3 regions of the Butyrivibrio sp. AE3004 genome follow, and region 1 is predicted to be linked to each of the others. Evidence: a T-box and tRNA genes for the amino acid it is inferred to sense, from the RefSeq annotation. Region 1 holds a T-box; the other regions hold tRNA genes.
The links. A T-box is a leader RNA that pairs with one kind of tRNA and senses whether it is charged. The one in region 1 lies ahead of ileS (isoleucine--tRNA ligase), so its partner is inferred to be a tRNA-Ile.
Positions count from the first base shown of each region.

Region 2: it encodes a tRNA-Ile, which carries the amino acid that the T-box ahead of ileS (isoleucine--tRNA ligase) is inferred to sense. The anticodon was not compared.
Region 3: it encodes a tRNA-Ile, which carries the amino acid that the T-box ahead of ileS (isoleucine--tRNA ligase) is inferred to sense. The anticodon was not compared.

Region 1 is NZ_JNLQ01000002.1:3,424,396-3,432,481, reverse strand. Features, by position in the region: gene BV60_RS0117780 (transposase) at 58-1,656, opposite strand; gene ileS (isoleucine--tRNA ligase) at 1,932-5,123, opposite strand; T-box leader at 5,163-5,418, opposite strand; gene BV60_RS0117770 (phosphatase PAP2 family protein) at 5,497-6,435, opposite strand; gene BV60_RS0117765 (TrmH family RNA methyltransferase) at 6,713-7,531, shown strand; gene BV60_RS0117760 (TIGR01212 family radical SAM protein) at 7,518-8,086, opposite strand, start outside.
Region 2 is NZ_JNLQ01000002.1:2,813,297-2,821,382, reverse strand. Features, by position in the region: gene BV60_RS0115160 (DUF6715 family protein) at 1-539, shown strand, start outside; gene tsaD (tRNA (adenosine(37)-N6)-threonylcarbamoyltransferase complex transferase subunit TsaD) at 604-1,686, shown strand; gene ispD (2-C-methyl-D-erythritol 4-phosphate cytidylyltransferase) at 1,673-2,398, shown strand; tRNA gene BV60_RS0115145 (tRNA-Ser) at 2,506-2,591, shown strand; tRNA gene BV60_RS0115140 (tRNA-Ser) at 2,630-2,718, shown strand; rRNA gene BV60_RS0115135 (16S ribosomal RNA) at 2,902-4,446, shown strand; rRNA gene rrf (5S ribosomal RNA) at 4,510-4,627, shown strand; tRNA gene BV60_RS0115125 (tRNA-Ile) at 4,642-4,715, shown strand; tRNA gene BV60_RS0115120 (tRNA-Ala) at 4,739-4,811, shown strand; rRNA gene BV60_RS0115115 (23S ribosomal RNA) at 5,040-7,897, shown strand; tRNA gene BV60_RS0115110 (tRNA-Asn) at 7,967-8,039, shown strand.
Region 3 is NZ_JNLQ01000002.1:3,060,823-3,068,908, forward strand. Features, by position in the region: gene BV60_RS0116115 (NAD-dependent protein deacylase) at 1-179, opposite strand, end outside; gene BV60_RS0116120 (S1 RNA-binding domain-containing protein) at 220-1,122, opposite strand; tRNA gene BV60_RS0116125 (tRNA-Cys) at 1,281-1,351, opposite strand; tRNA gene BV60_RS0116130 (tRNA-Glu) at 1,358-1,429, opposite strand; tRNA gene BV60_RS0116135 (tRNA-Asn) at 1,483-1,555, opposite strand; rRNA gene BV60_RS0116140 (23S ribosomal RNA) at 1,625-4,482, opposite strand; tRNA gene BV60_RS0116145 (tRNA-Ala) at 4,711-4,783, opposite strand; tRNA gene BV60_RS0116150 (tRNA-Ile) at 4,807-4,880, opposite strand; rRNA gene rrf (5S ribosomal RNA) at 4,895-5,012, opposite strand; rRNA gene BV60_RS0116160 (16S ribosomal RNA) at 5,076-6,620, opposite strand; gene BV60_RS0116165 (CvpA family protein) at 6,940-7,392, opposite strand; gene BV60_RS0116170 (DUF5711 family protein) at 7,544-8,086, opposite strand, start outside.

The sequences.
Region 1 (8,086 bases):
ACTATGTTTGATGACAGATTTCCTTATTGAGGAGCATATTCATCCCCTTTATTACCGTCATTCCATAACCAATGCCCGGCATTTCGATTTACCTTTAATAAACCGCATCAGTTTGGCGAAATTTTGGGCACCAACTTTAAAGCCAAAGCGGTATTTTGTCTTTAGCTTTCCACGGACAGGCATTTTATCAACGCCATATTTATTTCTGAGGATTGACGGTGAAGTCTCTACACCGTTCCTGATTCTGCCGATTTTATTTCTGGTATCATCATCCAGAATCTCCAAAGATCCTAACAAACGTTTTCTGGAGTTTAAGGATATAACCATTGTGGCAGTCCGCTTCTTCAGCTTCGGATTGCATTCACATCGGTGCGGACAGTTTTCACATGTTTCTCTTGTGAAAGATACTCGTGCGCTGTTTGTCTGTTTTATGTAAGAAGTGCTCTTTGGAACATTTCCAGCAGGACATTTTGATACCGTACCTTCAGTTGTGATCTCAAATTCAGCAAGTATAGGATTTGGTTGTTTACCAATAAGGCCTGTTGAGAAAACTGCAATGCCTTTTTTAGCAGCCTGCATTTTTATCTCATGGCTGTCATAAGCTCCATCGGTTATAAGCGCTATAGCTTCAGGAGATTCTTCCTGGTTGTCGATGTATTCCTTGATGAATGATGCATCACTTCTGGTATTCACATCATACTGGTAGTCTGTGATAATGGATCCATTTTCACCAACAGTTTCTGTGAGATTGGCTACATATCCGCGGTGCTCTTTACCAGCCTTACTTCTGAAGGTTGCCTCCGGATCAGCTGGATTCTGAAGAATAGTGGCATTCATTTCACCTTTATCTTTCGGAATGATATGGCCATTGCCATCATCCTTGGTCTGTTCTGAGATTGCTCTTTCAAGCAGTTGATAGTCAGTGGTTTCTCCATGGGTATCCTTACATGTTGGAAGAAGTTTGACCGCATCATCGATTACTTTTTGAATCCGTTCTGACTGAGGGATATCCTTTTCGTAATATACGACACGATTCCTGTTGTTAGGATCCGCATAAGCTTCCAACCCTTTGATCTTGTCATTGTAACCGCCTCGTTTAAGGCTTGCTACAAGATTTGACAAGCAGGTATACAACAGTTCCAGACGTCCCATCTTCTTGATGTTAGACTCAATCATCATACTGTCCATACGTCTAATGTTAGGGTTTAAGTCCATGAACTTGCAGATATGATCAGAAAGCGAAACCATACACTCATGAACAAGGTCGATACCAGTCACAAGTTCATAAGCTGAGACTCTTTCACGGAAACGGCTGAAAGTCCTGTCACTGATTGGCTGCTTCTCAAAGCTGGTAGTATGAAGAGCATACTGATAACGGAAATCAAACTCCATGGTTTCGATCATCTCATCCTCAGAAATGCCATTGAACTCAGCAAGCATCATTGCGCCAACGATAACATTTATTGGAGCGTTTGGTCTTGAGTTGGTACTACTGCTGTATAATGGAGCAAACAGCATCTCATTGATGTTTACAAAGATCTCTTGCGAAAACTGATGAGCCCATGAACTTTCAAGCATCTTCTGTTTTCTTTCTGAGAGAAATGTAAGAGAATCAAAAAGAGACACTTGCTGATGATCATTTAAGATGAATGACATGGCTGAAACCTCGTTAAATACTGGATTTGATACTAATATTTTACCGCAGATCAGCACTAAAACATAGCTTTATTCAGTTATCAATGTGCATTTTTAGGGTGTTTCTATACTTTTGACACCCACATCATTATTATAAAAAATAAACAAATGACCCCTTTTCGTATTAATCATTAGTTTATACAAAAAGAGATCATTTGTCTTTTATTATATGTTATTTTCCGGCAAGTCCCGCATTCTACAACAAGTTTTCGGGAACCTTTCTATTTTGTAGACATTCAGATTTTCTCAACGCCAATTGTTACCTTCTCGCCGTTGATATCCCATTCCTTGGCATTAGCTACATTACTGTCGTAAATAAGCTCTGTTGCAAGTACCTTTGTTGAAATTGTTTCAGCATTATCCTTAACAATCTGCGCAATCTTATCGTTACCGTTTACAGATAACTTGATGTGATCCATAACCTCGAAGCCTGAATCCTTACGCATTGTCTGAACCTTACTGATTACTTCATACATAAAGCCTTCGTTAAGAAGCTCCTCAGAGAGATTTGTATCAAGAACAACGGTTATTCCGTGATCCTCTGTACTCTCAAAGCCTTCCTTTTGAGCCATATCAATAAGCAGGTCATCCTCTGTAAGCTCAACTGCTGTACCGTTAACTTCAAATTTAAGAGCACCGTTAGCTTTAAGCTCATCCATAGCATTATTTCCATCAAGTGAACCCAAGTATTCTTTAATTCCGCCGAGTACCTTACCGTACTTAGGTCCTACTGTCTTAAGCTGAGGCTTAAAGGTGTAGGTAGTGAAATCTCTTACATCGTCAGCAAAGATAACCTTCTTAACATTAAGCTCGTCCTCAATAATCTCCTGATAGAACTCAGAAACTGACTTCTCAGCCTTAACATACATCTGTCCGATAGGCTGACGATTCTTGATTGCTGCTGCATTACGGCAGGCGCGTCCAAGAACAACAATCTGAAGTACTTCATCCATGTTCTCCTCAAGGTCCTTGTCGATGAAGCTCTCATCAACTGTAGGGAAGTCACAGAGATGAATTGACTCAGGTGCTGAAGCATCGCTTGTTCTTACCAGGTTCTGATAAATAGACTCTGTCATGAAAGGCACCATAGGAGCTGCTGCCTTACATACATTTACAAGTGCTGTGTAAAGTGTCATGTATGCAGAAATCTTATCCTGCTCCATTCCCTTAGCCCAGAAACGCTCACGGCTTCTTCTTACATACCAGTTTGAAAGATCATCAACAAAAGCATCAAGTGCTTTTCCTGCTTCAGGAATTCTATAATTTTCAAGGTTCTTATCAACTTCGCCAATCATCGTATTCATCTTGGAAAGAATCCACTTATCCATTACTGTAAGCTTGTCCTTCTCAAGTGTGTACTTGGATGCATCAAATCCATCAATGTTTGCATAAAGTACGAAGAATGCGTAGGTATTCCAAAGTGTTCCAAGGAACTTTCTCTGACCCTCCTGTACTGTCTTACCTGCAAATCTGGAAGGCAGCCAAGGCGCAGAATTTGTATAAAAATACCATCTGATGGCATCTGCACCGTATTTCTCAAGAGCCTCAAAAGGATCAACAGCGTTGCCCTTTGACTTACTCATCTTCTGTCCATTCTCATCCTGCACAAGGCCGAGTACTATAACATTTTTAAATGCAGGCTTATTGAAAAGAAGAGTTGCTTCAGCGTGAAGTGAGTAGAACCAACCTCTTGTCTGGTCTACAGCTTCTGAAATAAACTGAGCGGGGAACTGCTTCTCAAAGAGCTCCTTATTTTCAAAAGGATAGTGGAGCTGAGCGAAAGGCATTGCTCCGGAATCAAACCAGCAGTCGATAACTTCCTTTACTCTGTGCATCTTCTTTCCGCACTTAGGACATGTGATCTCAAATTTATCAATATAAGGTCTGTGAAGCTCTGTAGTCTCAGCAGAAGGATCACCTGAAAGTTCAGCAAGCTCTTTTCTTGATCCTACTGAAAGCTGGTGACCGCAGTCATCGCACTCCCAGATATTAAGAGGTGTACCCCAGTATCTGTCACGTGAGATGCCCCAGTCCTGAATATTTTCAAGCCAGTCACCAAAACGTCCCTTACCAATAGATTCCGGAACCCAGTTAATCTCCTGGTTGTTTCTGATAAGGTCATCCTTAACCTCTGTAACCTTGATGAACCATGATGAACGCGCATAGTAAAGAAGCGGTGTACCACATCTCCAGCAGTGCGGATAATCATGCTCCATTTTAGGTGCTGAGAAAAGAAGGTTTCTGCCATCAAGGTCTTTTAATACCTCGGGATCAGCACTGATAGCACCCTCATCCATTTCCTTCTGAGTAGGTTTGCAACGCATACCTGCAAAAGGAGTCTCAGGCTTTAATCTACCTTCACCATCAACCATCTGTACAAGGGGAGCGTCATATTTTCTACCTACACGAGCATCATCTTCACCGAATGCAGGAGCTATATGAACAATACCTGTACCATCTGACATGGTTACATAGTTATCACAATAAATAAAGAATGCCTTCTTATGCTGTTTCTCTGTTTCGTCAGCAGCACACTGATAAAGAGGCTCATATTCTTTATATTCAAGATCTGTTCCTACATAAGACTCAAGTACTTCATAAGCTTTCTCGCCTTCTTCCTTGGCAAGGCTTCCGAGTACATTATCAGCAAGTGCTTCTGCAAGATAATAGGTAAAGCCGTCTGCTGCCTTAACCTTCACATACTTTTCATCAGGGTTTACACAAAGACCGATGTTTGAAGGAAGTGTCCAGGGAGTTGTTGTCCATGCAAGGAAGTATGCATCCTCTCCCTTAACCTTGAAACGTACTACAGCTGTGCGCTCTTTAAGAGTCTTGTATCCCTGCGCAACCTCGTGAGATGAAAGAGGTGTGCCACAACGAGGGCAGTAGGGAACTACCTTGAAGCCCTTGTAAAGAAGACCTTTTTTCCAGATTTCGTTAAGAGCCCACCACTCAGACTCGATAAAATTATCATCATAAGTGATGTAAGGATGATCCATGTCAGCCCAAAATCCTACTGTACCTGAGAAATCTTCCCACATTCCCTTATATTTCCATACAGATTCCTTACACTTTTTGATGAAAGGTTCCATTCCGTATTCTTCAATCTGCTCTTTTCCATCAAGTCCAAGAAGCTTTTCTACCTCAAGCTCAACGGGAAGACCATGTGTGTCCCAACCTGCTTTACGGGGAACTGTATACCCCTTCATTGTGCGGTATCTCGGAATCATATCCTTGATCGCACGAGTAAGAACATGTCCGATATGTGGCTTACCGTTTGCGGTCGGCGGTCCGTCATAGAACATATACATATCGCCCTTGCTTCTGGTATCTACGCTCTTCTGGAAAATGTCCTGATCTTTCCAGAATTTCTCGATCTCTTTTTCACGAGCGACAAAATTCATATCAGTGTCAACCTTCTTATACATTTGAAACTCCTTTCAGAATTATAAAAGGCCCGTCCTTGTAAAAAGGACGAGCCTGAACTCGCTGTACCACCTGTTTACGCATACTCCGCACTAAGCTTTTATATGTTTCTCCGTAACGGGGAGATTCCGTCATAACCTACTTAATATGGCAGTTCTTATCCTGTACTAAACAATTACCTTTCAGTTATGCAGCTCGGAAGTGATTTTCTGCATTCTGTACTTGCACCTGCTCGCACCACCCGCAGGCTCTCTGCAGCTTTCCATATATACATACTGTCTTCGTCATAGCTTTTTCTTTTCAATTAAGCATTATTTTATTTAGAAGAAGAAAAAAAGTCAAGAGTATACATACACATTTTATTTTGTATCATTCTTAAATTTTTTGTGCCAGTCTACTTTTCTCAAAAACCTTAAATAGCACGGGATACACGCCCATCATTACAAATGATACTATCATATATCGGATGAACCTTACCATGAAAGATCCCATAGTGTCCGATTGAAGAAAATATTTTGAAAAAGGAAGTTTTAAAAGTGTATTCAGTACCAGATATACAGCAAAACCTCCTACTATTCTAAGCACAATTTCGACAGGTCTTCTGGTTTCTTCAAAATTCACAAACCGTTTTTCAAATTCTATGGCAAGAAAGAATCCTCCCATAAGTCCCATTGCGGTAAAATAGTCTGTCGTCCTGCAGTAGAAAAATCCTACCGCCGAAACGGCAAATACTATCAGATTAAGCAGAGGTCTTTTTTCTTCACCTGCTTTTTCATATATAAAAGGAATAAAAAACACAACAAGCACACCTGAAAGCCATCCGCATATTACATCTGTAGGATAATGAACTCCCACCGCAACCCTGGAAATTCCTACAAGTAATGGCAACACAAAAGCCAGAATGGTAAGTACTTTATTTCTAAGAAACTTAGCGACAGACCCATATACTACAACTGAATTCGTGGAATGCCCACTCGGAAATGAATACCCCTGCGCTGCTATATCATAAATATCTGCCGATTTATCTACCGGTCTGAAGCACTTTACACCATCATGTACCATATATGGACGACGCCTTAGGAAAACATTTTTTATCATAGGATTTAATGTAGTACCTATCAATGCATTAGTAGCTACATATATTCCAATTTTTTTATCGTAGCACCAATACAAAAATCCCATGACAAGTAGTATTATAAATTCTTCTCCTAACGCGGAAAATTGGGATAAAACCAAGGCACCTTTCTCTCCAAGGACACCCTGGAACCATTGCATCAATATCGGTTCAAACTCGAAATAAAACGTATTACCCATATAAGCCCCCTTATTAAAGAAAATATTAGTTATATATCATTTTACCATATCGATTTTTATTTTTTTACCATGCTATCACTCCGTCAAAGGTCCACCTAATCTCAATTATGCTATACTGTTGTAAATATTTTGAAAATAACAAGCAGATAATAAAGCGGCCTAATAAAATCAATCACAAAGTAACTTTCTTACGTCGAAGCTTTTAGAAAAGTGCTCTCGGGTGAAAAACAAGGATTTCTTTTATAGAAACGATGCATTAGGTCGTATGGAGAAAAATATGATAACCTTCCAAAAAACAGATTCCCTGGATTCTCCGGGACTCGCTGTCTATAACGAAAGATCAGAGGTGCAGCTATACCATATAAACGAACCTTTACCGGGCATTTTCATCGCAGAGAGCCCAAAAGTAATTGAACGCGCTATAAACGCAGGGTATGAACCTGTATCTCTGCTCATTGAAGAAAATCAGATAAAGGGTGAGGGAGCTTCATTACTTGAAAAGATAAATTCTCTCCCTAATGACGTTCCCGTTTATTGTGCAGATGACAGTGTATTAACAAAAATAACAGGCTTCCACCTTACAAGAGGCGTTTTATGTGCCATGAAAAGGAAGGCGCTCCCCTCTGTTCATGATATTTGCGCAGGTGCAAGAAGAATTGCTGTCCTTGAAAATATAACAAATCCTACCAATGCAGGAGCCATTGTGAGAAGCGCAGCTGCTCTTTCTGTTGACGCTGTTCTGTTTTCACACGGCTGCACCGATCCTCTTTACAGAAGAGCAATCCGTGTCAGCATGGGAACCATTTTCCAGGTGCCATGGACCTTTCTTCCTGAAAATTTCACACCGGAAAATCTTAATTCCCTCGGTTTTACCACCGTTGCCATGGCACTAAGAGATAATTCCCATTCAATAGATGATCCCAAAATCACAAATGTACCAAAACTTGCTATCTATCTTGGGGCTGAAGGTGACGGTCTTTTACCCGAAACAATTGAAAGCTGTGATTACTGTGTTAAAATCCCCATGTCTCATGAGGTTGATTCCCTGAATGTAGCCGCCGCAAGCGCTGTCGCATTCTGGGCTATTTCACACTAAACAAGTCACCGGTTTTTCTGTTTATAGTATTTAAGACATTCTTCTTATCAAGACTCCAAAGCGGCTTGGCCAGAAGCCGCCTTGGTCCGTCTCCGGTCATCCTGTGCACAACCGTGTTTTCCGGCAGGATAATTAAGCTCTCCCGCAACAATTCTGAATATTCTTCAAGATCAAGAATATGAAAATGTGTTTTTTCATACTCTTCATACATTCTTGTCCCTTTTAATATCTGGAGATTTTGTATTTTAATTCCATCTATTGAAGGCTTAAGGTCAGATAAATACTTTATTGTTGAAATCATATCCTCCTTGGATTCTCCCGGAAGACCAAATATCACATGAACTATAACCTCTACTCCAATTTCTTTAAGCCTATGGTAGGCATCCTCAAAAACACTAAGCTCATATCCTCTGTGAAAACTCTTTGCCGTAGCTTCATGAATTGTCTGAAGTCCCAGCTCTATCCAAACCGGCTTTACCTTTCTAAGTTCACAAAGCATTTCCATCACATCGCTTCCAAGACAATCAGGTCTTGTCCCAAGCGACAAAATCTCTA
Region 2 (8,086 bases), 610 kb from region 1:
TGGCAGCAATTGTCGGCGTGGCGATTTTTGTGGTGATAACAAGAAACTCATCGAAAACAAATGATACGACCGAAGAAATTGAATTAACCGAGGTACAGAAGATCACCACTATAGATTTGTCCAAGAGCTATCCCAAGACTCCGCCTACTGTAGTTGATCTCTACGCGCGTATAATGAAAGTATTGTATAAACAGACATATACCGATGAAGAGTTTGATAAGATGGCTGCAGTCCTTGCGGGAATATTTGATGAGCAGTTTCTTGTTGCGCAGAGTAATTGGCCTTCAGGGCTTAAAAACGAAGTCGACCAGAAGAAAAAAGGCGATTATTCTATTACAAAATATGAGGTGCTTACCTCGGACCTTCAGGAAAAGAGAGATAATGGAGAGGAAATAGCAAATGTTCTGGCAAAGATCAATCTGCGACACGGAACATCAACCACTCCATACAACTATTTATTCGTCCTGCGCAAAGATTCAGAGGGACTCTGGAAAATTATGGGCTGGACAGTTTCGGAAATAACGGATGAAGAGCAGTAAAATTATGGATAATAACAATGTGGAAAAAATAGAGCGCCGTACCGAAGAGGACGGCGTAATATTTATGTCAATAAAAAATGAAGACAGTAATCATGAAAAAAATGAAAAAGATATAACCATTCTTGCCATTGAAAGCAGCTGTGATGAAACTGCAGCTGCAGTTGTAAGAAATGGAAGAGAGGTGCTTTCGAACGTAATATCATCGCAGATAGCCTTACATACTATCTATGGAGGAGTCGTTCCTGAGATAGCATCCAGAAAACATGTAGAAAAGATCAATGGTTGCGTAAGAGCTGCATTAAAAGATGCCAATATGAAGCTGGAGGACATAGATGCGATTGCGGTGACTTATGGTCCTGGATTGGTAGGAGCTCTTCTGGTAGGTGTTTCGGAAGCGAAAGCTCTTAGCTTTGTCACGGGAAAGCCTCTCGTAGGTGTTCACCATATTGAAGGCCATATATGTGCAAACTATATTGAAGATAAGGAATTACAGCCTCCTTTTATGTGCCTTGTGGCATCCGGAGGACATTCACACCTGGTTTATGTAAAAGATTACGGTGAATATGACATCATAGGCCAGACCAGAGATGATGCAGCAGGAGAAGCATTTGACAAAGTTGCAAGAGCAATCGGGCTTGGATATCCCGGAGGACCTAAGGTTGATGCAGCAGCGAAACTTGGAAATCCCGAAGCCATCAGCTTCCCCAGAGCGAAGACTACTGAAAAATCATATGACTTCAGCTTTAGTGGTTTAAAATCAGCCGTGTTGAATTATCTTAATCAGGCCGAAATGAAAGGCGAAGAAGTAAATAAAAATGATGTTGCGGCATCTTTTCAGAAAGCAGTTGTCGATGTACTCACAGAACATACGATGGAAGCCGCAAAAGAATATGGCTGCGACAAAATAGCCATAGCAGGTGGAGTTGCTTCCAACTCGGCACTGAGAGAGCGCCTTGAAAATGAATGTCAAAGCAGAGGATATACCTTTTTTAGACCGTCACCGGTCCTTTGCACGGATAATGCGGCAATGATCGGCTCAGCCGGGTACTACGAATATCTTAAAGGAGCCAGAAGCGGTATGGATTTAAATGCAGTACCCAATTTACCGCTTGGAAACAGAGAAAGAAGATATCATGGCAGATCTTAAAATGAAAACAACTGCAATTGTACTTGCTGCCGGAAGCGGCAGCAGAATGAAAAGCAATGTAAAAAAACAATACATGGAGCTTGAAGGAAAACCGCTCATTTTATATGCGCTTGAAGCATTTGAAAAAAGCTTTATAGATGAGATAATTCTTGTTTTACCGGAAAAAGATATTGAATACGTATCGCGGGAAATCATCGAGCCGCAGAGCTTCAAAAAAATCAAAGCTGTAGTAGCGGGAGGAAATACACGCTATCACAGTGTAAGACTCGGGCTTGAAGCATGTTCTTTAAATACGGAAGCGGTTTTTATTCATGACGGGGCACGTCCCTTCGTTGATAGTGACATACTTGAGCGTGCATTATCGGCTGTAAAAACATATGGTGCCTGTGTGGTCGGCATGCCCGTAAAGGATACGATTAAGCTTGCCGATAAGGATGGCTTTGCAGAGAAGACACCTGATCGGGATCTGACATGGCTTATACAGACGCCACAGGTTTTTTTATACCCTGAAATATTGGAATTGTATGAAGAGCTTGCAAAACGTGAAAATGAATTGCTGGCTGCAAATATTAATATAACTGATGACGCCATGGTTATGGAAACATTGGGAAACCGCAGAGTTAAGCTTGTTGAAGGCTCTTATGATAATATTAAAATCACCACTCCGGATGATATAAATCTGGCTGAATCTATCTTAAAAAGAAAAAAATAAAAAAATTTTAAAAATAATGTTGACAATACATATGCATATGTATATAATAAATTTCGCTGCTGAGGTGTGCGAAACACTTCGAGCGAAAAGCAAATAAATAAATAAATGGAGCGATATCGAAGCGGTCATAACGAGGCGGTCTTGAAAACCGTTTGGCGGCAACGCCACGAGGGTTCGAATCCCTCTCGCTCCGCTAAAATTTAAGAGTGAAGAGATAAGGTCAACACTTTTGCAGAAGTACTCAAGAGGTTGAAGAGACACCCCTGGAAAGGGTGCAGGTCGTTAATAGCGGCGCGAGGGTTCAAATCCCTCCTTCTGCGTTCCTCATCGGTTATACAGATGAGATGCACATTGACAATGAAATAGTAATGCAACCCTGAAAATTCCAAAAAGAATATTCAGAGAACAAAACAAACCTAACAAGGTAAAAACGGACAGAACAAAAGCCAAGCTTAAGTTCTGGTCAGACGAACGAGATCAGGAGAGATCCTGATAGAACATTTAAACGTGAGAGTTCGATCCTGGCTCAGGATGAACGCTGGCGGCGTGCCTAACACATGCAAGTCGAACGGAGAATATACGCTTCCGAGACTTCGGTCAAAGATTGTATATCCTTAGTGGCGGACGGGTGAGTAACGCGTGGGCAACCTGCCTCGTACCGGGGGATAACAGTTGGAAACGACTGTTAATACCGCATAAGCGCACGGTGTCGCATGACACAGTGTGAAAAACTCCGGTGGTACGAGATGGGCCCGCGTCAGATTAGCCAGTTGGTGGGGTAACGGCCTACCAAAGCAACGATCTGTAGCCGGACTGAGAGGTCGGACGGCCACATTGGGACTGAGACACGGCCCAAACTCCTACGGGAGGCAGCAGTGGGGGATATTGCACAATGGGCGAAAGCCTGATGCAGCGACGCCGCGTGAGTGAAGAAGTATTTCGGTATGTAAAGCTCTATCAGCAGGGAAGAAAGACCCTTCGGGGAGATGACGGTACCTGACTAAGAAGCCCCGGCTAACTACGTGCCAGCAGCCGCGGTAATACGTAGGGGGCAAGCGTTATCCGGATTTACTGGGTGTAAAGGGAGCGCAGACGGTGATGCAAGTCTGAAGTGAAACCCCACGGCTCAACCGTGGGCTTGCTTTGGAAACTGTATAACTAGAGTACTGGAGAGGTAAGCGGAATTCCTAGTGTAGCGGTGAAATGCGTAGATATTAGGAGGAACATCGGTGGCGAAGGCGGCTTACTGGACAGCAACTGACGTTGAGGCTCGAAGGCGTGGGGAGCAAACAGGATTAGATACCCTGGTAGTCCACGCGGTAAACGATGAATACTAGGTGTTGGGGGACGAAGTCCTTCAGTGCCGACGCAAACGCATTAAGTATTCCACCTGGGGAGTACGTTCGCAAGAATGAAACTCAAAGGAATTGACGGGGACCCGCACAAGCGGTGGAGCATGTGGTTTAATTCGAAGCAACGCGAAGAACCTTACCAGATCTTGAGATCCTGCTGAATACAGAGTAATGTCTGTAGGCCTTCGGGACAGTAGAGACAGGTGGTGCATGGTTGTCGTCAGCTCGTGTCGTGAGATGTTGGGTTAAGTCCCGCAACGAGCGCAACCCTTGTCCATAGTAGCCAGCAGTAAGATGGGAACTCTATGGAGACTGCCAGGGATAACCTGGAGGAAGGTGGGGATGACGTCAAATCATCATGCCCCTTATGATCTGGGCGACACACGTGCTACAATGTCGTAACAAAGAGAAGCGAACCCGCGAGGGGGAGCAAATCCCAAAAATAACGACCCAGTTCGGACTGTAGGCTGCAACCCGCCTGCACGAAGCTGGAATCGCTAGTAATCGCAGATCAGCATGCTGCGGTGAATACGTTCCCGGGTCTTGTACACACCGCCCGTCACACCATGGGAGTCGGAAATGCCCGAAGCCGGTGACCTAACCGCAAGGAAGGAGCCGTCGAAGGCAGGTCGGATGACTGGGGTGAAGTCGTAACAAGGTAGCCGTAGGAGAACCTGCGGCTGGATCACCTCCTTTCTAAGGAAGAGGAAGAAGTAGGGAGTTGCATTACTGTTTTGTTGCCGGTGGCAACAGAAAAATTCCGGTGGCGATGCGAAAAGGGGAAACACCCGTACCCATCCCGAACACGACGGTTAAGACCTTATCGGCCGAAAGTACTATGCTGGAGACGGCATGGGAGGATAGGTGGCTGCCGGATTTAAAAAAGAAAAAGGGCTTATAGCTCAGCCGGTTAGAGCGCACGCCTGATAAGCGTGAGGTCGGTGGTTCGAGTCCACTTAAGCCCATTACCTAATAAAATAGGTAGACTGGGGGTGTAGCTCAGTTGGGAGAGCACCTGCCTTGCAAGCAGGGGGTCATGAGTTCGAATCTCACCATCTCCACTCAGTCTGAAAAGACTGATAACCGTACCTTGAAAACCGAATACTGAAGAAAACATTTTAATCAGAGAATCCGATTAAAAGACATCGAACGGATCTGCGATCATATGATCAGGATCCGAGATCCAGAAAAAACAATGTAGCAATACATAAACGAGCATATATCGATAACGCTATATCAGATATATGCGGGAACGTGGTTATTAAATGGACCAAAAGTTCTATATAGCTGGTCAAGCTATGTAGGGCGCAGGGCGGATGCCTTGGCACTAAGAGCCGAAGAAAGACGTGATAAGCTGCGAAAAGCTGCGGGGAGTGGCAAATACACTGAGAGCCGCAGATATCTGAATGGGGCAACCCGGCAGGAAGAACTCCTGTCACTGCATGCTGAATACATAGGCATGTGGAGGGAACCCGGTGAACTGAAACATCTAAGTAGCCGGAGGAAGAGAAAACAACCGTGATTCCGTAAGTAGCGGCGAGCGAACGCGGAAGAGCCCAAACCGGGTGCTTGCACCCGGGGTTCGGACTGAATGATCGATGGAGGACGATAGCAGAAAGGTCCTGGAAAGACCTGCCAGAGAGGGTGAGAGCCCCGTAAGCGAAATTGTCCGAAGCGAGTCAGTATCCAGAGTAGGACGAGACACGTGGAACCTTGTCTGAAAGAGCGGGGACCACCCCGTAAGGCTAAATACTCCTTAGTGACCGATAGCGCATAGTACCGTGAGGGAAAGGTGAAAAGGACCCCGGGAGGGGAGTGAAAGAGAACCTGAAACCCTGTGCCTGCAAACTGCGAAAGCTCCTTATGAGAGTGATCGCGTACTTTTTGTAGAACGGTCCGGCGAGTTATGTTATGCGGCGAGGTTAAGGGCCATAGGTCCGGAGCCGGAGGGAAACCGAGTGTGAAGAGTGCGAGAGTCACATAACATAGACCCGAAACCGGGTGATCTATCCATGTGCAGGATGAAGCGGCCGTAAAAGGCTGTGGAGGTCCGAACTCACATCCGTTGAAAAGGGTGGAGATGACGTGTGGATAGGGGAGAAATTCCAATCGAACCCGGAGATAGCTGGTTCTCCCCGAAATAGCTTTAGGGCTAGCCCTGTAGCATGCCATTTGGAGGTAGAGCACTGAATATCCGCGGGGGCTTCACCGCTTACCAAAGATTATCAAACTCCGAATGCCAGTATGGCTGAGCGCAGGAGTCAGACTGTACGAGATAAGTTGGACAGTCAAAAGGGAAAGAGCCCAGATCCACGGCTAAGGTCCCAAAGTGCGTGTTAAGTGGAAAAGGATGTGGGATTTCACAGACAGCTAGGATGTTGGCTCAGAAGCAGCCACACATTCAAAGAGTGCGTAATAGCTCACTAGCCGAGAGGTCCTGCGCCGAAAATTACCGGGGCTGAAACACGACACCGAAGCCTGGGGATTGCAAGTATCTACGGGTACTTGTGATCGGTAGGGGAGCATTCACAGCAGCGTCGAAGTCGTACCGTAAGGAGCGATGGAGCGCTGTGAAGAGAGAATGCCGGAATGAGTAGCGAGATGGAGGTGAGAATCCTCCAGGCCGAATATCCAAGGATTCCAGGGTAAAGCTGATCTGCCCTGGGGAAGTCGGGACCTAAGGCGAGGCCAGACGGCGTAGTCGATGGACAGCAGGTTGATATTCCTGCACCTGATGATATCAGAACTGTGGGGACGCAGGACGAAAGTGTGAGCCGGGAAAGGAAAGACCGGTCCCGCAAGGGGGAACGAAGTAAGAGTAGTGAAGCACATGGACGTACTGCCAAGAAAAGCCACTATTGCGTATCATCAGCCCGTACCGTAAACCGACACAGGTGGATGAGGAGAGGATCCTAAGGCCGGCGGGAGAAGCATTGTTAAGGAACTCGGCAAAATGTCCCCGTAACTTCGGGATAAGGGGAGCCTGCGAGAGCAGGCCGCAGAGAAGAGGCTCAAGCAACTGTTTAGCAAAAACACAGGTCTATGCGAAACCGAAAGGTGAGGTATATGGGCTGACGCCTGCCCGGTGCTGGAAGGTTAAGAGGAGAGGTCAGGGCAACCGAAGCTTTGAATTTAAGCCCCAGTAAACGGCGGCCGTAACTATAACGGTCCTAAGGTAGCGAAATTCCTTGTCGGGTAAGTTCCGACCCGCACGAAAGGCGTAATGATTTGAGCACTGTCTCGGCAATGCACCCGGTGAAATTGAAGTACCAGTGAAGATGCTGGTTACCCGCGCCAGGACGGAAAGACCCCATGGAGCTTTACTCCAGGTTGATACTGGGATTCGGTACTGTATGTACAGGATAGGTGGGAGACTGTGAAGTGATGACGTCAGTTGTCATGGAGTCGCTGTTGGGATACCACCCTTATAGTACTGGGTTTCTAACCAAGGACCGTGAAACCGGTCCGGGGACAATGTCTGCCGGGGAGTTTGACTGGGGCGGTCGCCTCCGAAAGGGTATCGGAGGCGCTCAAAGGTTCCTTCAGAATGGACGGAAACCATTCGCAGAGTGCAAAGGCAGAAGGGAGCCTGACTGTGACACCGACGGGTGGAACAGATACGAAAGTAGGACTTAGTGATCCGGTGGCATGAAAGTGGGATTGCCATCGCTCAACGGATAAAAGCTACCCTGGGGATAACAGGCTTATCACTCCCAAGAGTTCACATCGACGGAGTGGTTTGGCACCTCGATGTCGGCTCATCGCATCCTGGGGCTGTAGCAGGTCCCAAGGGTTGGGCTGTTCGCCCATTAAAGCGGTACGCGAGCTGGGTTCAGAACGTCGTGAGACAGTTCGGTCCCTATCCGGCGCGGGCGTAGGATATCTGAGAGGAGCTGTCCTTAGTACGAGAGGACCGGGATGGACGGACCGCTGGTGTATCAGCTGCATCGCCAGATGCATAAGGCTGGGTAGCCAAGTCCGGAAGGGATAAACGCTGAAGGCATCTAAGCGTGAAGCCCCCCTCAAGATGAGATATCCCTGCATTTTGCAGTAAGACCCCTTAGAGACTATGAGGTAGATAGGCACAAGGTGTAAGCACGGTAACGTGTTCAGCTGATGTGTACTAATAGGTCGAGGGCTTGTCCTAAAAAGAATATAGAACAATAACGGATTGAAGATGAAGTATTCAGTGTTCGGTTTTGAAGGTACGGTATAATCCTCAATAGCTCAGTCGGTAGAGCATTCGGCTGTTAACCGAAGTGTCGTAGGTTCGAGTCCTACTTGGGGAGCTGGTTGTACGGAGACCTACAATCGAAATCCCTGCGAGGCAGGAAAA
Region 3 (8,086 bases), 360 kb from region 1:
ATGTAGAAGCTATGACTCAGCATCTGTTCAGGCGGGTACTTGTAGTGTTGATGATAAAGACCGTCTTCACTTCTAAAATCCGGAACCCCGCTCTCGGTAGATACTCCGGCACCTCCAAAAAAAACTATATTATCACTACCATCAATTAATTCTTTTAACTCTCTAATCTTATCATCCATAATACCTTGCCTCACATGATTACAGAAAACATATTACAAATTAAAAGCCTGCTTTTTTAAGAAGATCCGCTAAAGAAGTGGTAGCTTCTCCCTCACTCTCGAACTCTATCTTTTCTTCAGTAATTTCCGTAGCTGCCACATCCTGAAGAGCTTTCATACTAAGGCTCAATTTGCCGTCCTTAATAGCTGTAACTTTTACCTTCACTTTATCTCCAACCTTCAAAACTGCACTTGGATGCGCAATTCTTTGATTAGAAATTTGTGAAATATGAACCAATCCGGAAAGTCCATTACCAAGATTAATAAAAGCTCCATAATTCTGAAGGCTTTCCACAGTACCTTCAGTTACAAGTCCAACCTGAACATTTGATATTTTCTGTGCCCTTTCCTCATCTGCCTTCTCTCTCAAAATCTCTCTCGCAGAAAGAACAAGCTTCTTATCTTTTTCATCAGCTGTTATTACTCTAACATCTATTTTTTTTCCAACAAAATCATTTAAAGCATCGTCATCTACATAATTCAAGGAAATTTTAGATGCTGGTATAAACGCTCTTATTCCTTCCAAGAAGCATACTACACCGCTTTTTACAGCTTCAACTACTGTAACCGTTACATTTTCCTGACTCTCCAATAACGCTTTCAATTTATCCCACGCAAGAATCTGAGTAGCCTCTTTTTTGGACAGGAGTATATTTCCATTTCCATCATCTGTAGCAACTACTGTAGCAGAAATCTCATCACCTACCTTTATATCGGTACGGATATTGAACTTAGGATCATCACTTAAATCCTCAGCCTTTATAACACCCTGCGTATAATATTTAATATCAAGAAGCACATATGTATCTTCTACTCCTATAACAGTACCGGTTAAAATATCCCCTTCTTTTATCTGCCTAAATGATCTGTCAATCTCATCCTTGAAATCTTCCATTGATTCCATTGTAAAACCCCTCCTTAAAAATCCACATATTATGTTATTTTCGGAAAAACTATCTGAAATAAATTATACAACGCAATATCTAAGAATTGTATAAAAAATACATATAATTATACAAAAAGAAAGCCTTAAATGCAATTGCATTTAAGACTTAATTATAAAGGTGACTGACGGATTTGAACCGACGATCAGGGAGTTGCAGTCCCACGCCTTACCACTTGGCTAAGTCACCATATAATGACTCCGACGAGGCTCGAACTCGTGTTACCGCCGTGAAAGGGCGATGTCTTAACCACTTGACCACGGAGCCATGTATTTTTCCTGCCTCGCAGGGATTTCGATTGTAGGTCTCCGTACAACCAGCTCCCCAAGTAGGACTCGAACCTACGACACTTCGGTTAACAGCCGAATGCTCTACCGACTGAGCTATTGAGGATTATACCGTACCTTCAAAACCGAACACTGAATACTTCATCTTCAATCCGTTATTGTTCTATATCCTTTTTTGGACAAGCCCTCGACCTATTAGTACACATCAGCTGAACACGTTACCGTGCTTACACCTTGTGCCTATCTACCTCATAGTCTCTAAGGGGTCTTACTGCAAAATGCAGGGATATCTCATCTTGAGGGGGGCTTCACGCTTAGATGCCTTCAGCGTTTATCCCTTCCGGACTTGGCTACCCAGCCTTATGCATCTGGCGATGCAGCTGATACACCAGCGGTCCGTCCATCCCGGTCCTCTCGTACTAAGGACAGCTCCTCTCAGATATCCTACGCCCGCGCCGGATAGGGACCGAACTGTCTCACGACGTTCTGAACCCAGCTCGCGTACCGCTTTAATGGGCGAACAGCCCAACCCTTGGGACCTGCTACAGCCCCAGGATGCGATGAGCCGACATCGAGGTGCCAAACCACTCCGTCGATGTGAACTCTTGGGAGTGATAAGCCTGTTATCCCCAGGGTAGCTTTTATCCGTTGAGCGATGGCAATCCCACTTTCATGCCACCGGATCACTAAGTCCTACTTTCGTATCTGTTCCACCCGTCGGTGTCACAGTCAGGCTCCCTTCTGCCTTTGCACTCTGCGAATGGTTTCCGTCCATTCTGAAGGAACCTTTGAGCGCCTCCGATACCCTTTCGGAGGCGACCGCCCCAGTCAAACTCCCCGGCAGACATTGTCCCCGGACCGGTTTCACGGTCCTTGGTTAGAAACCCAGTACTATAAGGGTGGTATCCCAACAGCGACTCCATGACAACTGACGTCATCACTTCACAGTCTCCCACCTATCCTGTACATACAGTACCGAATCCCAGTATCAACCTGGAGTAAAGCTCCATGGGGTCTTTCCGTCCTGGCGCGGGTAACCAGCATCTTCACTGGTACTTCAATTTCACCGGGTGCATTGCCGAGACAGTGCTCAAATCATTACGCCTTTCGTGCGGGTCGGAACTTACCCGACAAGGAATTTCGCTACCTTAGGACCGTTATAGTTACGGCCGCCGTTTACTGGGGCTTAAATTCAAAGCTTCGGTTGCCCTGACCTCTCCTCTTAACCTTCCAGCACCGGGCAGGCGTCAGCCCATATACCTCACCTTTCGGTTTCGCATAGACCTGTGTTTTTGCTAAACAGTTGCTTGAGCCTCTTCTCTGCGGCCTGCTCTCGCAGGCTCCCCTTATCCCGAAGTTACGGGGACATTTTGCCGAGTTCCTTAACAATGCTTCTCCCGCCGGCCTTAGGATCCTCTCCTCATCCACCTGTGTCGGTTTACGGTACGGGCTGATGATACGCAATAGTGGCTTTTCTTGGCAGTACGTCCATGTGCTTCACTACTCTTACTTCGTTCCCCCTTGCGGGACCGGTCTTTCCTTTCCCGGCTCACACTTTCGTCCTGCGTCCCCACAGTTCTGATATCATCAGGTGCAGGAATATCAACCTGCTGTCCATCGACTACGCCGTCTGGCCTCGCCTTAGGTCCCGACTTCCCCAGGGCAGATCAGCTTTACCCTGGAATCCTTGGATATTCGGCCTGGAGGATTCTCACCTCCATCTCGCTACTCATTCCGGCATTCTCTCTTCACAGCGCTCCATCGCTCCTTACGGTACGACTTCGACGCTGCTGTGAATGCTCCCCTACCGATCACAAGTACCCGTAGATACTTGCAATCCCCAGGCTTCGGTGTCGTGTTTCAGCCCCGGTAATTTTCGGCGCAGGACCTCTCGGCTAGTGAGCTATTACGCACTCTTTGAATGTGTGGCTGCTTCTGAGCCAACATCCTAGCTGTCTGTGAAATCCCACATCCTTTTCCACTTAACACGCACTTTGGGACCTTAGCCGTGGATCTGGGCTCTTTCCCTTTTGACTGTCCAACTTATCTCGTACAGTCTGACTCCTGCGCTCAGCCATACTGGCATTCGGAGTTTGATAATCTTTGGTAAGCGGTGAAGCCCCCGCGGATATTCAGTGCTCTACCTCCAAATGGCATGCTACAGGGCTAGCCCTAAAGCTATTTCGGGGAGAACCAGCTATCTCCGGGTTCGATTGGAATTTCTCCCCTATCCACACGTCATCTCCACCCTTTTCAACGGATGTGAGTTCGGACCTCCACAGCCTTTTACGGCCGCTTCATCCTGCACATGGATAGATCACCCGGTTTCGGGTCTATGTTATGTGACTCTCGCACTCTTCACACTCGGTTTCCCTCCGGCTCCGGACCTATGGCCCTTAACCTCGCCGCATAACATAACTCGCCGGACCGTTCTACAAAAAGTACGCGATCACTCTCATAAGGAGCTTTCGCAGTTTGCAGGCACAGGGTTTCAGGTTCTCTTTCACTCCCCTCCCGGGGTCCTTTTCACCTTTCCCTCACGGTACTATGCGCTATCGGTCACTAAGGAGTATTTAGCCTTACGGGGTGGTCCCCGCTCTTTCAGACAAGGTTCCACGTGTCTCGTCCTACTCTGGATACTGACTCGCTTCGGACAATTTCGCTTACGGGGCTCTCACCCTCTCTGGCAGGTCTTTCCAGGACCTTTCTGCTATCGTCCTCCATCGATCATTCAGTCCGAACCCCGGGTGCAAGCACCCGGTTTGGGCTCTTCCGCGTTCGCTCGCCGCTACTTACGGAATCACGGTTGTTTTCTCTTCCTCCGGCTACTTAGATGTTTCAGTTCACCGGGTTCCCTCCACATGCCTATGTATTCAGCATGCAGTGACAGGAGTTCTTCCTGCCGGGTTGCCCCATTCAGATATCTGCGGCTCTCAGTGTATTTGCCACTCCCCGCAGCTTTTCGCAGCTTATCACGTCTTTCTTCGGCTCTTAGTGCCAAGGCATCCGCCCTGCGCCCTACATAGCTTGACCAGCTATATAGAACTTTTGGTCCATTTAATAACCACGTTCCCGCATATATCTGATATAGCGTTATCGATATATGCTCGTTTATGTATTGCTACATTGTTTTTTCTGGATCTCGGATCCTGATCATATGATCGCAGATCCGTTCGATGTCTTTTAATCGGATTCTCTGATTAAAATGTTTTCTTCAGTATTCGGTTTTCAAGGTACGGTTATCAGTCTTTTCAGACTGAGTGGAGATGGTGAGATTCGAACTCATGACCCCCTGCTTGCAAGGCAGGTGCTCTCCCAACTGAGCTACACCCCCAGTCTACCTATTTTATTAGGTAATGGGCTTAAGTGGACTCGAACCACCGACCTCACGCTTATCAGGCGTGCGCTCTAACCGGCTGAGCTATAAGCCCTTTTTCTTTTTTAAATCCGGCAGCCACCTATCCTCCCATGCCGTCTCCAGCATAGTACTTTCGGCCGATAAGGTCTTAACCGTCGTGTTCGGGATGGGTACGGGTGTTTCCCCTTTTCGCATCGCCACCGGAATTTTTCTGTTGCCACCGGCAACAAAACAGTAATGCAACTCCCTACTTCTTCCTCTTCCTTAGAAAGGAGGTGATCCAGCCGCAGGTTCTCCTACGGCTACCTTGTTACGACTTCACCCCAGTCATCCGACCTGCCTTCGACGGCTCCTTCCTTGCGGTTAGGTCACCGGCTTCGGGCATTTCCGACTCCCATGGTGTGACGGGCGGTGTGTACAAGACCCGGGAACGTATTCACCGCAGCATGCTGATCTGCGATTACTAGCGATTCCAGCTTCGTGCAGGCGGGTTGCAGCCTACAGTCCGAACTGGGTCGTTATTTTTGGGATTTGCTCCCCCTCGCGGGTTCGCTTCTCTTTGTTACGACATTGTAGCACGTGTGTCGCCCAGATCATAAGGGGCATGATGATTTGACGTCATCCCCACCTTCCTCCAGGTTATCCCTGGCAGTCTCCATAGAGTTCCCATCTTACTGCTGGCTACTATGGACAAGGGTTGCGCTCGTTGCGGGACTTAACCCAACATCTCACGACACGAGCTGACGACAACCATGCACCACCTGTCTCTACTGTCCCGAAGGCCTACAGACATTACTCTGTATTCAGCAGGATCTCAAGATCTGGTAAGGTTCTTCGCGTTGCTTCGAATTAAACCACATGCTCCACCGCTTGTGCGGGTCCCCGTCAATTCCTTTGAGTTTCATTCTTGCGAACGTACTCCCCAGGTGGAATACTTAATGCGTTTGCGCCGGCACTGAAGGACTTCGTCCCCCAACACCTAGTATTCATCGTTTACCGCGTGGACTACCAGGGTATCTAATCCTGTTTGCTCCCCACGCCTTCGAGCCTCAACGTCAGTTGCTGTCCAGTAAGCCGCCTTCGCCACCGATGTTCCTCCTAATATCTACGCATTTCACCGCTACACTAGGAATTCCGCTTACCTCTCCAGTACTCTAGTCATACAGTTTCCAAAGCAAGCCCACGGTTGAGCCGTGGGGTTTCACTTCAGACTTGCATCACCGTCTGCGCTCCCTTTACACCCAGTAAATCCGGATAACGCTTGCCCCCTACGTATTACCGCGGCTGCTGGCACGTAGTTAGCCGGGGCTTCTTAGTCAGGTACCGTCATCTCCCCGAAGGGTCTTTCTTCCCTGCTGATAGAGCTTTACATACCGAGATACTTCTTCACTCACGCGGCGTCGCTGCATCAGGCTTTCGCCCATTGTGCAATATCCCCCACTGCTGCCTCCCGTAGGAGTTTGGGCCGTGTCTCAGTCCCAATGTGGCCGTCCGACCTCTCAGTCCGGCTACAGATCGTTGCTTTGGTAGGCCGTTACCCCACCAACTGGCTAATCTGACGCGGGCCCATCTCGTACCACCGGAGTTTTTCACACTGTGTCATGCGACACCGTGCGCTTATGCGGTATTAACAGTCGTTTCCAACTGTTATCCCCCGGTACGAGGCAGGTTGCCCACGCGTTACTCACCCGTCCGCCACTAAGAATATACAATCTTTGACCGAAGTCTCGGAAGCGTATATTCTCCGTTCGACTTGCATGTGTTAGGCACGCCGCCAGCGTTCATCCTGAGCCAGGATCGAACTCTCACGTTTAAATGTTCTATCAGGATCTCTCCTGATCTCGTTCGTCTGACCAGAACTTAAGCTTGGCTTTTGTTCTGTCCGTTTTTACCTTGTTAGGTTTGTTTTGTTCTCTGAATATTCTTTTTTGGAATTTTCAGGGTTGCATTACTATTTCATTGTCAATGTGCTGTTTGTATCGCTTGGCTTGTCAGCCGCAACTCTGATAGGATATCATGTCGTGTGCTTTCTGTCAAGAACTTTTTTTGCTTTTTTCGAAAGTTTTTATCGATCAGTTATCAGCTCTCAGATATTACTCTCTCGAAGTGAGCGAAATTGATTATAGCATTACTTACACAGCAATGCAACCAATAATTTCAAAAATTGTAAAAGAAATTGCTGAATCAATCCTATAGCCTATTATATACTGGATCAACATAACCCACATGTATGTTTCCAATACGCCAAAACACGCCCCAAGGAACTTATTGGTCTTACTCAGAATCGGAATTTTACCTGAACCTTTAGTTCCTTTTGCGATGCCCTGTATTATTCTGTATATTGCAACAACAATTGCAATCTGAACAACCGTCTTAATAATATGCAGATTTTCTCCGTGCAGAATTTTTCCAATCGAGCCTGCAGAGAGATTAAAAATCACAAATCCTACTGCAAGTCCGGCAATTTCAATAAGTTCGTTAACAAGTCCGTATTTATAGCCATAAGCAATTCGCCATAATAATACAATTAAAACCGCAAGTGATACTATCACCTGCGGCATTGAAATAAATGTCATAACATCCATAATTCACAACCTTATATTTTCAGAATACATTCGTCATATATTACGTTACTTTTTTAAACCAAATATTATTTATAAAACTTTCACTATATTAATATAGTAATTTAATAAAACTTTCACCATATTAATATAGTAACTTAATAAAACTTTCAGATTATTTGAGTTCAAGAGTATCAATCGAATTCTCGGTAACCAAAATGAATTTACTTCTGACATTTGTAGGAATCATTACTTTTACAGCACGATCAAAACTTCCTCTGAATTTTTCATTCCCCTTCATATCATAAAGTATATATTCTCCATCACCATAAACAAGAATCTGTCCACTTTCAAATAAAACATCTGCATACTCAGTATCGAAAAAAATGGTAGTTTCAAGATTACCTGTTTCATCATATATCTGAAGTCTGTATGCACCCTCTTCTGTATTATTCACAAACACAACACCAACATGTGAATCATTAAAGAAAACAGATCGTATTTCTTCCTCTCCCGTAAGGCTTTCTGTCTGACTTGTCGGAACCTCCTTACCTGAGAAAAACATAATTCTGTCATCCGCCACTGCAAAAGTCTTCGAATCATTCATGAACTGTACATAAGGCACAACAACATTTGGATAGTCGTAACCACTTGCATAATTGTCAGCAAGATTCTGACCTACCGCACCAAAGTTAAAGAATGCAACACTCGTTTTCAA